Regions from separate parts of the Paenibacillus sp. JJ1722 genome, predicted to be linked through region 1. Evidence: riboswitches for the same ligand, from Rfam matches in the RefSeq annotation. Region 1 holds a riboswitch; the other holds the start of a gene.
The links. Region 1 has a riboswitch for thiamine pyrophosphate ahead of ACM1ND_RS01990 (ABC transporter substrate-binding protein). Riboswitches for the same ligand answer to the same signal wherever they lie in the genome.

Region 1 (4,276 bases):
TCTACAGCATGAACCGTGTTCGGATACACATACAGGTCGGACACGTTTTTAATCGCTACCGTACCTTCAGGAATGTTTGTGTAATACTCGGCTCCGTTTCGACCACCGGCCTTGAATGGAGCGCCTGCCGACAATACGGGAAGATTTTCGTATTCGGTCCCTTTAAGATGGTTTTGAACATACCATTTCTGTGCATTCGTCACAATTTGAATGGAAGGGTCATCCTGCACTAATGCAAAATAACTGTTAATCGGTGCAGTCGTTGTTCCAACAGGTTGGCGAACATAATCCAGCGTTCCTTGATGCTCTTCCTTGATCGAATCTGTCAGTTTGTAGTCAGGAGTAAACTGCACAGCCTGGTTAGTGGTACTCACAACCGGACGTACTTCAGACTGAGAGTTAGTTACGTTCCACTCGTGGTTTCTCTTTTCCAGACTCAGGTCAATAATACCCAGCTCCTTGCCCCATGAGGAAGCCTCCACAGCCGGTACGCCGTTAATGGTTCCTTTATCTAGATCTACACCCTTCATTTCTTTAAAATCAGGGCCGGGGAAAGATTTATGAGCATGCCCAAACAGAATAGCGTTAATTCCGTCCACCTGGCTTAAATATTTAACGGCATTCTCCATCATTGGCGTTTGCGGCACATCCTCATAACCTGTGTGCGCAAGCACGACAATAATGTCAGCACCTTCCGTCTTCATTTGAGGAATAAACTTTTTCGCCGTTTCCACAATATCCTTCGTAACGACTTTATCCTTCAAATTGGCTTCATCCCACTGCATAATTTGTGGTGTGACCAAACCGATGACGCCCACTCTAAGGATGTGCTCTTGGCCCTTCTCGTCCGTTACCGTTTTATCAAGAATTCGATAAGGGGTAAAATAATTTTTAGTAGCTTGCCCCCCCTTGTCAACATAAACATTCGCATTTACGTAAGGAAAATCGGCTCCCTTGAGCGATTTCTCCAGAAAATCGAGACCGTAGTTGAATTCGTGGTTACCCACTGTCGCCGCATCATAGCCCATCAAGTTCATCATCTTGTAGACTGGATGGACACCGCCTTCTTTTTCATAGGTTTTGTTTCTGGCCATATAATCGCCTAATGGATTGCCCTGTAACAAATCACCGTTATCGAACAGCATGCTGTTTCTTGTTTCACTACGCGCCTGTTGGATCAAACCAGCTGTGCTAATCAAGCCATATTCGTTGGTTTCTTTGTCTGAATAGTAATCATAGTTCATCAGCGACGCATGAATATCCGTTGTTTCCATGATCCGCAAATTCACCGTAGCGCTATCGCGAGAATCGCTAGCTGCCCAGGATGGAGCGGCCGAAAACACCAGCATGCTACAAGCCACAACTGCTGCTGTAAACCCTTTAAACCAATTTTTACGAAATAACAAAATATACCCCTCCTCATTAAGGTGTATGCCTCATATACATACTTTTGCACATATATGTAAGCCTTGAACCCACCATTTCTATTTTAATCCAACGCCAGATAAAAGAGTAGTCATTTACTTAAATTATTTATGAAAAAATAATTAATTTTCTCAAAAATAAAAACCAGCAAACCTCCTAAAAAACTCGGAGATTCACCGGCTTATCCATTTATATTCGTATTACTTCTTCCAAACCTGGCGCTCAGATTGCTGACCCACATACTCAATGCGTGTCGGATTCACGTCCAGAATGACATAATCGGGATCATCCGGTCCGGAAAACCATTCCTTCAAGGAATCGTTCCACACTTGTTTGCGCAGCCCCTCATCAGTTGTGATCTGGACGGTAGCCTCCACTTCTACGACTTCCTTCGTACCGCCAACTTCATAACCCAGCAGCAGATAAGCATTCGGATTGTCCTTTAGCTCCTCTACTTTATGCGTTTTGCGATCTGTCGCCAGATGAATGTTCATTCCATCGTTAAAAAGGGCCATATAGCGTACTTTCGGTTTGCCACCCTCTACCGTACCTAACGAGCAAAATTTGTTGTTATCCAAAGCCTTCACAATGGCTTGTTCCAGTTGGTTGCGATCCAATGTTTCCGTTTTACCCACAGTACAACAACTCCTTTTCACGAATTAGAATTCTCTACGGCCACGCCATTGGGCACCAGCCCATCTGAACCTACTTGCGTAGCTGTTCTGAAAATAACATGACCGGATCGAATCGAATTGATTCATGCTCATTTTCAGATCAAAGCTCACAGTAAAAGTGTACCCTGTGGTTCGGCAAATGAACCGTCACCTCTCCCTTCATGCTGGACAGACCCGCATTCAAGGCATATAATCGTCGTAGTAAACCCGAATAAATGAACCCATTAAACCATACAATGCCAGGGGTGCTGGAATCGGCCGGCTGAGAGTGTGTCCCAAGACACTGACCCTTACAACCTGATCTGGGTAATGCCAGCGTAGGAATGCTTAAGCAAGATGTGCCTTTTTTACATAGGACCATCCCTTACTTTGGTATATACAAGCGCAAGCGTCCCGGAAACTCGGGGCGCTTTTTTTGTTGAAGATTAAGTTGTTGGAAAGATCGCATCCGGCAGATGTTATTTTTAGAAAATGGGGAACTTAAGCTGTCTGATTGGACGGATAACGGGTAATTAAAGGAGAGAACACAACGATGAAGCGCATGAAAATATTAAGCCTGGGACTGATCAGTCTGTGGCTCATGGCCCTGACCCTGACCGCTTGCGGTGGAAGTCCCCCCACATCCCAAGAAGCGGCTCCCGCTACCGACACTCAAACGTCTACTCCGGCAAAGGGGCTCAAAGATGTTAAAGTCGTGCTCGACTGGACACCCAATACGAATCATACGGGACTCTATGTCGCTAAGGACAAAGGATTTTACGAAAAAGCGGGTTTGAATGTCCAAATTGTTCAACCTGGTTCAGGCGGAGCTGATCAAATGGTTGCTTCTAATGCTGCACCTTTTGGTATCAGCTACCAAGAAGGCGTCACACAGGCTCGTACGCAAGGCGTGCCGCTTGTATCCATCGCTGCGGTGATTCAGCATAATACCTCAGGCTTCGCAGCCCCGGTAGATCGTGGAATTAAGAGCCCGAAAGATTTTGAAGGTAAAAAATACGGCGGTTGGGGCTCTCCCGTAGAAGAAGCGGTCATGAAATCCATCATGGATTCAGACAAAGGCGATGTGAGCAAAGTGAAGATCATCAACATGGGCAATGCAGACTATTTTACAGCCGTGAAGCGGGATATCGACTTTGCCTGGATTTTCTACGCATGGACCGGAATCGAGGCCCAGCTTCGAGGTGAGCCATTGGATATGCTGTATGTAAAAGATTATTCCAAAAGCCTCGATTACTATACACCTGTAATTGTGAGCAACGAACAGACAATAAAAAATGATCCCGAGCTGGTCAAAGCGTTCATGGACGCTACCGCACAAGGCTATGAATACACTATCGCTCATCCGGAAGAAGCCGCAGACATCTTAAGCAAAGCTGTACCGGAGCTGGATAAAAAACTGGTACTTGCCAGCCAAAAATGGCTAAGCCCGCGTTATCAGGACGATGCCGCGCAATGGGGTGTGCAAAAACCGGAGGTATGGCAAAACTATTCGGACTGGATGTACGAACGCAAGCTGCTCAGCAAGCCTTTGGAAGTCGATAAAGCCTTCACAAACGGTTTCCTGCCCAAGCGTTGATCATTTGTTAAAACGCTAAATAAGACTGAACTAGAGAAGTGAACGAAGCGCCACTACGCAGTCGGATGGTGCTTCCCATCGCTGCTGTACCCAGATTTCTTTTATAAATATCCAGAGGTTGAAATCTGGGTACAAAGGCGAATGTTAACGCTTGTACAGCACCATTCCGCCCACTTCGTTCTCGTTCCACTTGGTTTATTCTTTAGTTTCTCATATTATCTAAGCGCTAAGTAGGTGCGCTTGTGTGTTAAAAATGCCACACAAACCAGCTTTAAAAATAGGGTGTTTTTAAGGCGGTTGGCAGCGTAGTGGTTCATTTGAATCTGGAGAAGCGCAGCGATCGTAAGATCAAATGAAACGCGAAGCGGTCTCCCCGCCTTAAACCACCATATTTTTTTAATAACACTCCAAATAAAGGACAGGTGAATTTGCATGGCTAACACACTGCTCAGTATTCAAGTAATCCCTAAAACTCCTAATAACGAGGACTCTTACCCGTATGTAGATAAGGCGATCGAGGTCATTCAGCGCTCCGGTGTCAAACATCAGGTGAATCCATTGGATACGACCATGGAGGGCGAGCTCGACGAGTTGCTGAAAG
Region 2 (4,276 bases), 590 kb from region 1:
CATGTGGTTGTGGCTCATGCCGGGATTAAGGATCATTTTATTGGCAAACAGTCGGCACGTATTTCTGATTATTGCCGCTATGGAGATACGGAAGGACAGGATGCGAACGGAAAACCGATCCGCAAGGATTGGTTCGTAGACCATGAATCGGGAGAAATAGTAGTATGGGGACATGATCCGAGACCGCAGCCTACCCTTGTGAACCAGACGGTGAATATTGATCAGGGTGTGGTATTTGGCGGTATGCTGACCGCTTATCGTTATCCGGAAAAGGAATTTGTCAGCGTTCCGGCACATGAGAATTATGCGAATGATCCCGATAGCCCACTTGTCCGGTGGCAGAGAAAACGGTTTTCCCCGCCGAATTTACGCAAGCTAATCGCTGGTTACAGTGTGCTGACGGAATCGTATGGCGAAGTGCGCGTACAAGGAGAATGGATCAAATCCGCTATAGATACCGTGTCACATGTGACGGTACCCATGGAGGAGCTGGTGTATATTCCACCGACGATGAGCCCTGCTCCAGCGGTGTCTGCAGAGGAAGGATATCTGGAGCATCCACGTGAGGCGCTGGCTTATTATCGCGGGCAAGGAGTACAAACGATGGTGGCCGAGAAAAAACATATGGGTAGCCGGGCTATTTTGCTATTATTCAAAAACGAACAGGCCGCTGTTCAATATGTAGGCTACCCGACATTGGGCACGATCTATAGTCGGAGTGGGAGAGCTTTCTTTGAACAAAGCCTTGGGAAGCAAGTGATGGAGAAGCTTAATGTGGATTTACGGACTGCTGGATATTTTGAACGGAACCAGACGGATTTTGTATTGCTGGATGCGGAAATTGTACCGTGGAATCTCAAGGCTCGGGAACTGATTGCTGCACAGTATGCGCATGTGGGGGAGGCAGCTCTGTTGGATCGCAGTAAGCTGGTAGACAAGCTGAAGCAGGCGAAGGTTGCAGGTCGAGAGGTTGGAGACTGGTTGGAGGAAATGGAACAGAAGTACGCGAATGCCGTAACGTTTCAAGATGCTTTTCAAAAATATTGCTGGGATGTGGACGGTCTGGATGAAATTCGTATTGCACCGTTCCATACACTGGCACACAGCGGAAAGACTTTTTTCGACCATTCTCATATTTGGCATATGGAGCAAAACCGGGAGCTGGCTGGGCTGTCTTCCCTGTTTATGGAGACAGAGTACCGCGTGATCACGGACGAAGCAAGCGAGGAAGAGGTCATTCGCTGGTGGAACGAGATGGCAGAGGATGGTCATGAAGGGATTGTGATCAAGCCGGAACGCTTTTTGATGAAAAATCGGGACAAGATGATTCAGCCTGCAATCAAGGTGAGAGGCCGGAAGTATTTGCACATCATTTACGGTATGGATTATCTTGCCTCTGAGAATTTAAAGCGTCTGAAGCAGCGTCGAACGAACAAAAAGGAGCGTCATGCCCTGATGGAAGGAGCGCTTGGTATGGAAGGCGTGGAACGTTTTGTCCGCAAGGATACGGTAGATCGTATTCATGAATGCGTCCTTGCCGCGCTATCTCTGGAATCGGAGCCGATTGATCCGAGATTGTAGTTTGCGAAGGAGGGATTGAGATGGAAAGGGGTACACCGTTAATTGATATTGGCGTGAACTTGATGCACCGTTCGTTTCATGCGGATCGGGAACAGGTGGTAGAGAGAGCCGCAGCTGTAGGGATTTCACCCCTGATTATTACCGGGACCAGTGTCCGCAGCAGTCGGGAGGCTTCTCAGTATGCAGCACGTTATCCGGGCAAGCTGTATGCGACAGCTGGCGTGCATCCCCATGATGCCAAAGACTGCAGCGCAGATACGATTCAGCAGCTCCGCCAGCTGGCGAGTCAGCCGCAGGTCATATCCATAGGGGAATGCGGATTGGACTATAACCGTGATTTTTCGCCGCGTGATGTGCAGCGCCGATGGTTTGAGGAGCAAATCCAACTGGCGGGTGAGCTTAATATGCCGTTATTTCTTCATGAACGAGATGCACATGAGGATTTTGTTGCTATGCTGCGGGAGTATCAAGGGCTTGTCGATAAAGCAGTGGTGCATTGTTTTACAGGCACGGAACAAGAATTGCATACGTATGTAGAGATGGGACTGTATATCGGGATCACCGGCTGGATTTGCGACGAACGGCGTGGCAAACATCTGCGTGAACTGGTCAGAGATATTCCCTTGGACCGTCTGATGATTGAAACGGATGCACCATTTTTGACCCCGCGTAATTTGCCCGTGAAGCCTAAAGAAGGGCGTAATGAGCCCATGTATCTCGCTCACATTGCTGCTACGGTTGCCGAATGTACAGGCCGAAGCATGATGGAGATCGAAATCGCCACGACGGAGACAGCCAAACGTTTCTTCGGATTATAGGATTGTCAAAGCCATAGATGTGGTATATATTATAGTGAATTAAAAAAGCATTGTCGGGAGCTTGAGAAAGTCAGGCTGAGAGGGTGGCCCTTGCCACTGACCGTGAAATCTGATCTGGGTAATGCCAGCGTAGAGAAACCAAGAACACTATACAGGAATGCCGCTTGTTTCGCGGTTGTCGATAGATACAATGTATGTCCTAGCATTTTACCTTGACCCTGACTTTGGCTTGGTATCAGTGTAGTAGCTTAGACTACTGGTTATATAAGGCATATCGACGAATGATGTTTTGTATGGTGCTTCACCTTTTACTGCGCATAAAGCTTGCCTGGAGATTCAGCTCCAGACAAGCTTTTTTTTATGGCCAAGAGGCCAATTATAAGGAAAAAGGGGAGCACGCAATAATGAATACTGCTGTAAGAGCGTCCAAAGGGTTGAAGCTGACTGATATTTTGGTCACGATTGTGATCGCTGTTGTGTTCGGGTTAGTCTACAAAATATGGGGACCTGCCTATGATTTGATGAAACCATTCGGTCTACACGCCGAGCAACTGATGTATGGCATGTGGTTTATGGCAGGCACGTTTGCTTATCTCATCATTCGCAAGCCGGGTGTTGCAATTTTGGCAGAGGTGGCAGCGGCAACGGTCAGTGCTTTTTTGGGAAGCGAATGGGGGATGTCCACTTTGTACTATGGCCTGCTGCAAGGCTTGGGAGCGGAGCTATTTTTTGCGGCTTTTCTGTATCGGAACGCAAACCTGTGGGTTGCTTCGCTAGCTGCGGCCGGGGCGGCTGTCGCTTCTCTGATTTTAGACTTCAGCTACGGGTATATTGATCAGCTTTCGACCTGGAACTATGTTTTGTTTATTGGTTTTCGCATGATTGGCAGCATTGTGATTGCCGGGGTATTCGCGTTCTATCTGGCTAGGGCATTGGAGGTAACCGGAGTCACGCGAAGTTTGAGACCCGCAACGGAACAAGATTATAAGGGGCTGGATTGATGAGCCAGGCAACCGAAGATGTGGTGGCTTCGATCACCCGTCTTCGGTTGAAATTCCCCGGTGAGCAGGAGCTGCTTTTTCACAATATGTCTTTGTCTGTCCGCAAGGGGGAAAAGCTGCTGTTGCTGGGACCGAGTGGATGCGGTAAATCAACGCTGCTCCAAGTGTTAAGCGGTCTGATTCCACGCACGATAGAAGTGCCTATGAAATGCGATGCTGCTGTAATCCCAAGTGTCTCAGGTATTGTATTTCAAGATCCTGATACGCAGTTTTGTATGTCATATGCAGACGAGGAACTGGCTTTTGTGTTGGAAAATAATCAGGTTCCTCGTGAGCAGATGCGATCCCGTATTCGCGAGCTGCTGATACAGGTTGGTCTATCAACGGATGATATACACATGCCCATTGGCAGCATGTCACAGGGAATGAAACAGCGGCTGGCGATTGCGTCTGTGCTGGCTATGGAGCCAGAAGTGCTTTTTCTGGATGAGCCCACGGCTTTGTTGGACGAGGAAGGCACTACACAGGTGTGGGATACCATTCGAAACATTTCGGTAGACCAGACACTGGTGATCGTGGAGCATAAAATTAATGAAATTGTCCATGATGTGGACCGGATTGTGGTGCTTTCTGCTCAAGGGGAGATCATTGCGGATGGAAGGGCGGAAGAAGTATTTCATGGGCAGCGGCAGGCATTGTCCGAGTATGGCGTGTGGTACCCGGGAGTATGGAGTGAATCGTCTTCGCCGCGTTGGAGTGAATCAGTGACACAGCAGAATGGTACGGGGAATGGTACAGGGATTGATTTGCTGGAGCTGGAACATTTTAGTGGCCTCCGCGGTTTAAGTTCAGTGATTTATGTGGAGCATGCGCAGG

Region 2: it holds a riboswitch for thiamine pyrophosphate, as region 1 does, so the genes downstream of both, ACM1ND_RS04840 (ECF transporter S component) here and ACM1ND_RS01990 (ABC transporter substrate-binding protein) in region 1, are expected to answer to the same signal.

Annotation. Positions count from the first base shown of each region.
Region 1 covers NZ_CP182500.1:453,242-457,517, reverse strand. Annotated here, with positions in the region: gene ACM1ND_RS02000 (bifunctional 2',3'-cyclic-nucleotide 2'-phosphodiesterase/3'-nucleotidase) at 1-1,406, opposite strand, end outside; gene ACM1ND_RS01995 (pyridoxamine 5'-phosphate oxidase family protein) at 1,626-2,060, opposite strand; TPP riboswitch at 2,331-2,440, shown strand; gene ACM1ND_RS01990 (ABC transporter substrate-binding protein) at 2,632-3,675, shown strand; gene ACM1ND_RS01985 (hypothetical protein) at 3,683-3,865, opposite strand; gene ACM1ND_RS01980 (MTH1187 family thiamine-binding protein) at 4,108-4,276, shown strand, end outside.
Region 2 covers NZ_CP182500.1:1,047,392-1,051,667, forward strand. Annotated here, with positions in the region: gene ACM1ND_RS04830 (polynucleotide kinase-phosphatase) at 1-1,581, shown strand, start outside; gene ACM1ND_RS04835 (TatD family hydrolase) at 1,602-2,399, shown strand; TPP riboswitch at 2,443-2,554, shown strand; gene ACM1ND_RS04840 (ECF transporter S component) at 2,804-3,400, shown strand; gene ACM1ND_RS04845 (ABC transporter ATP-binding protein) at 3,400-4,276, shown strand, end outside.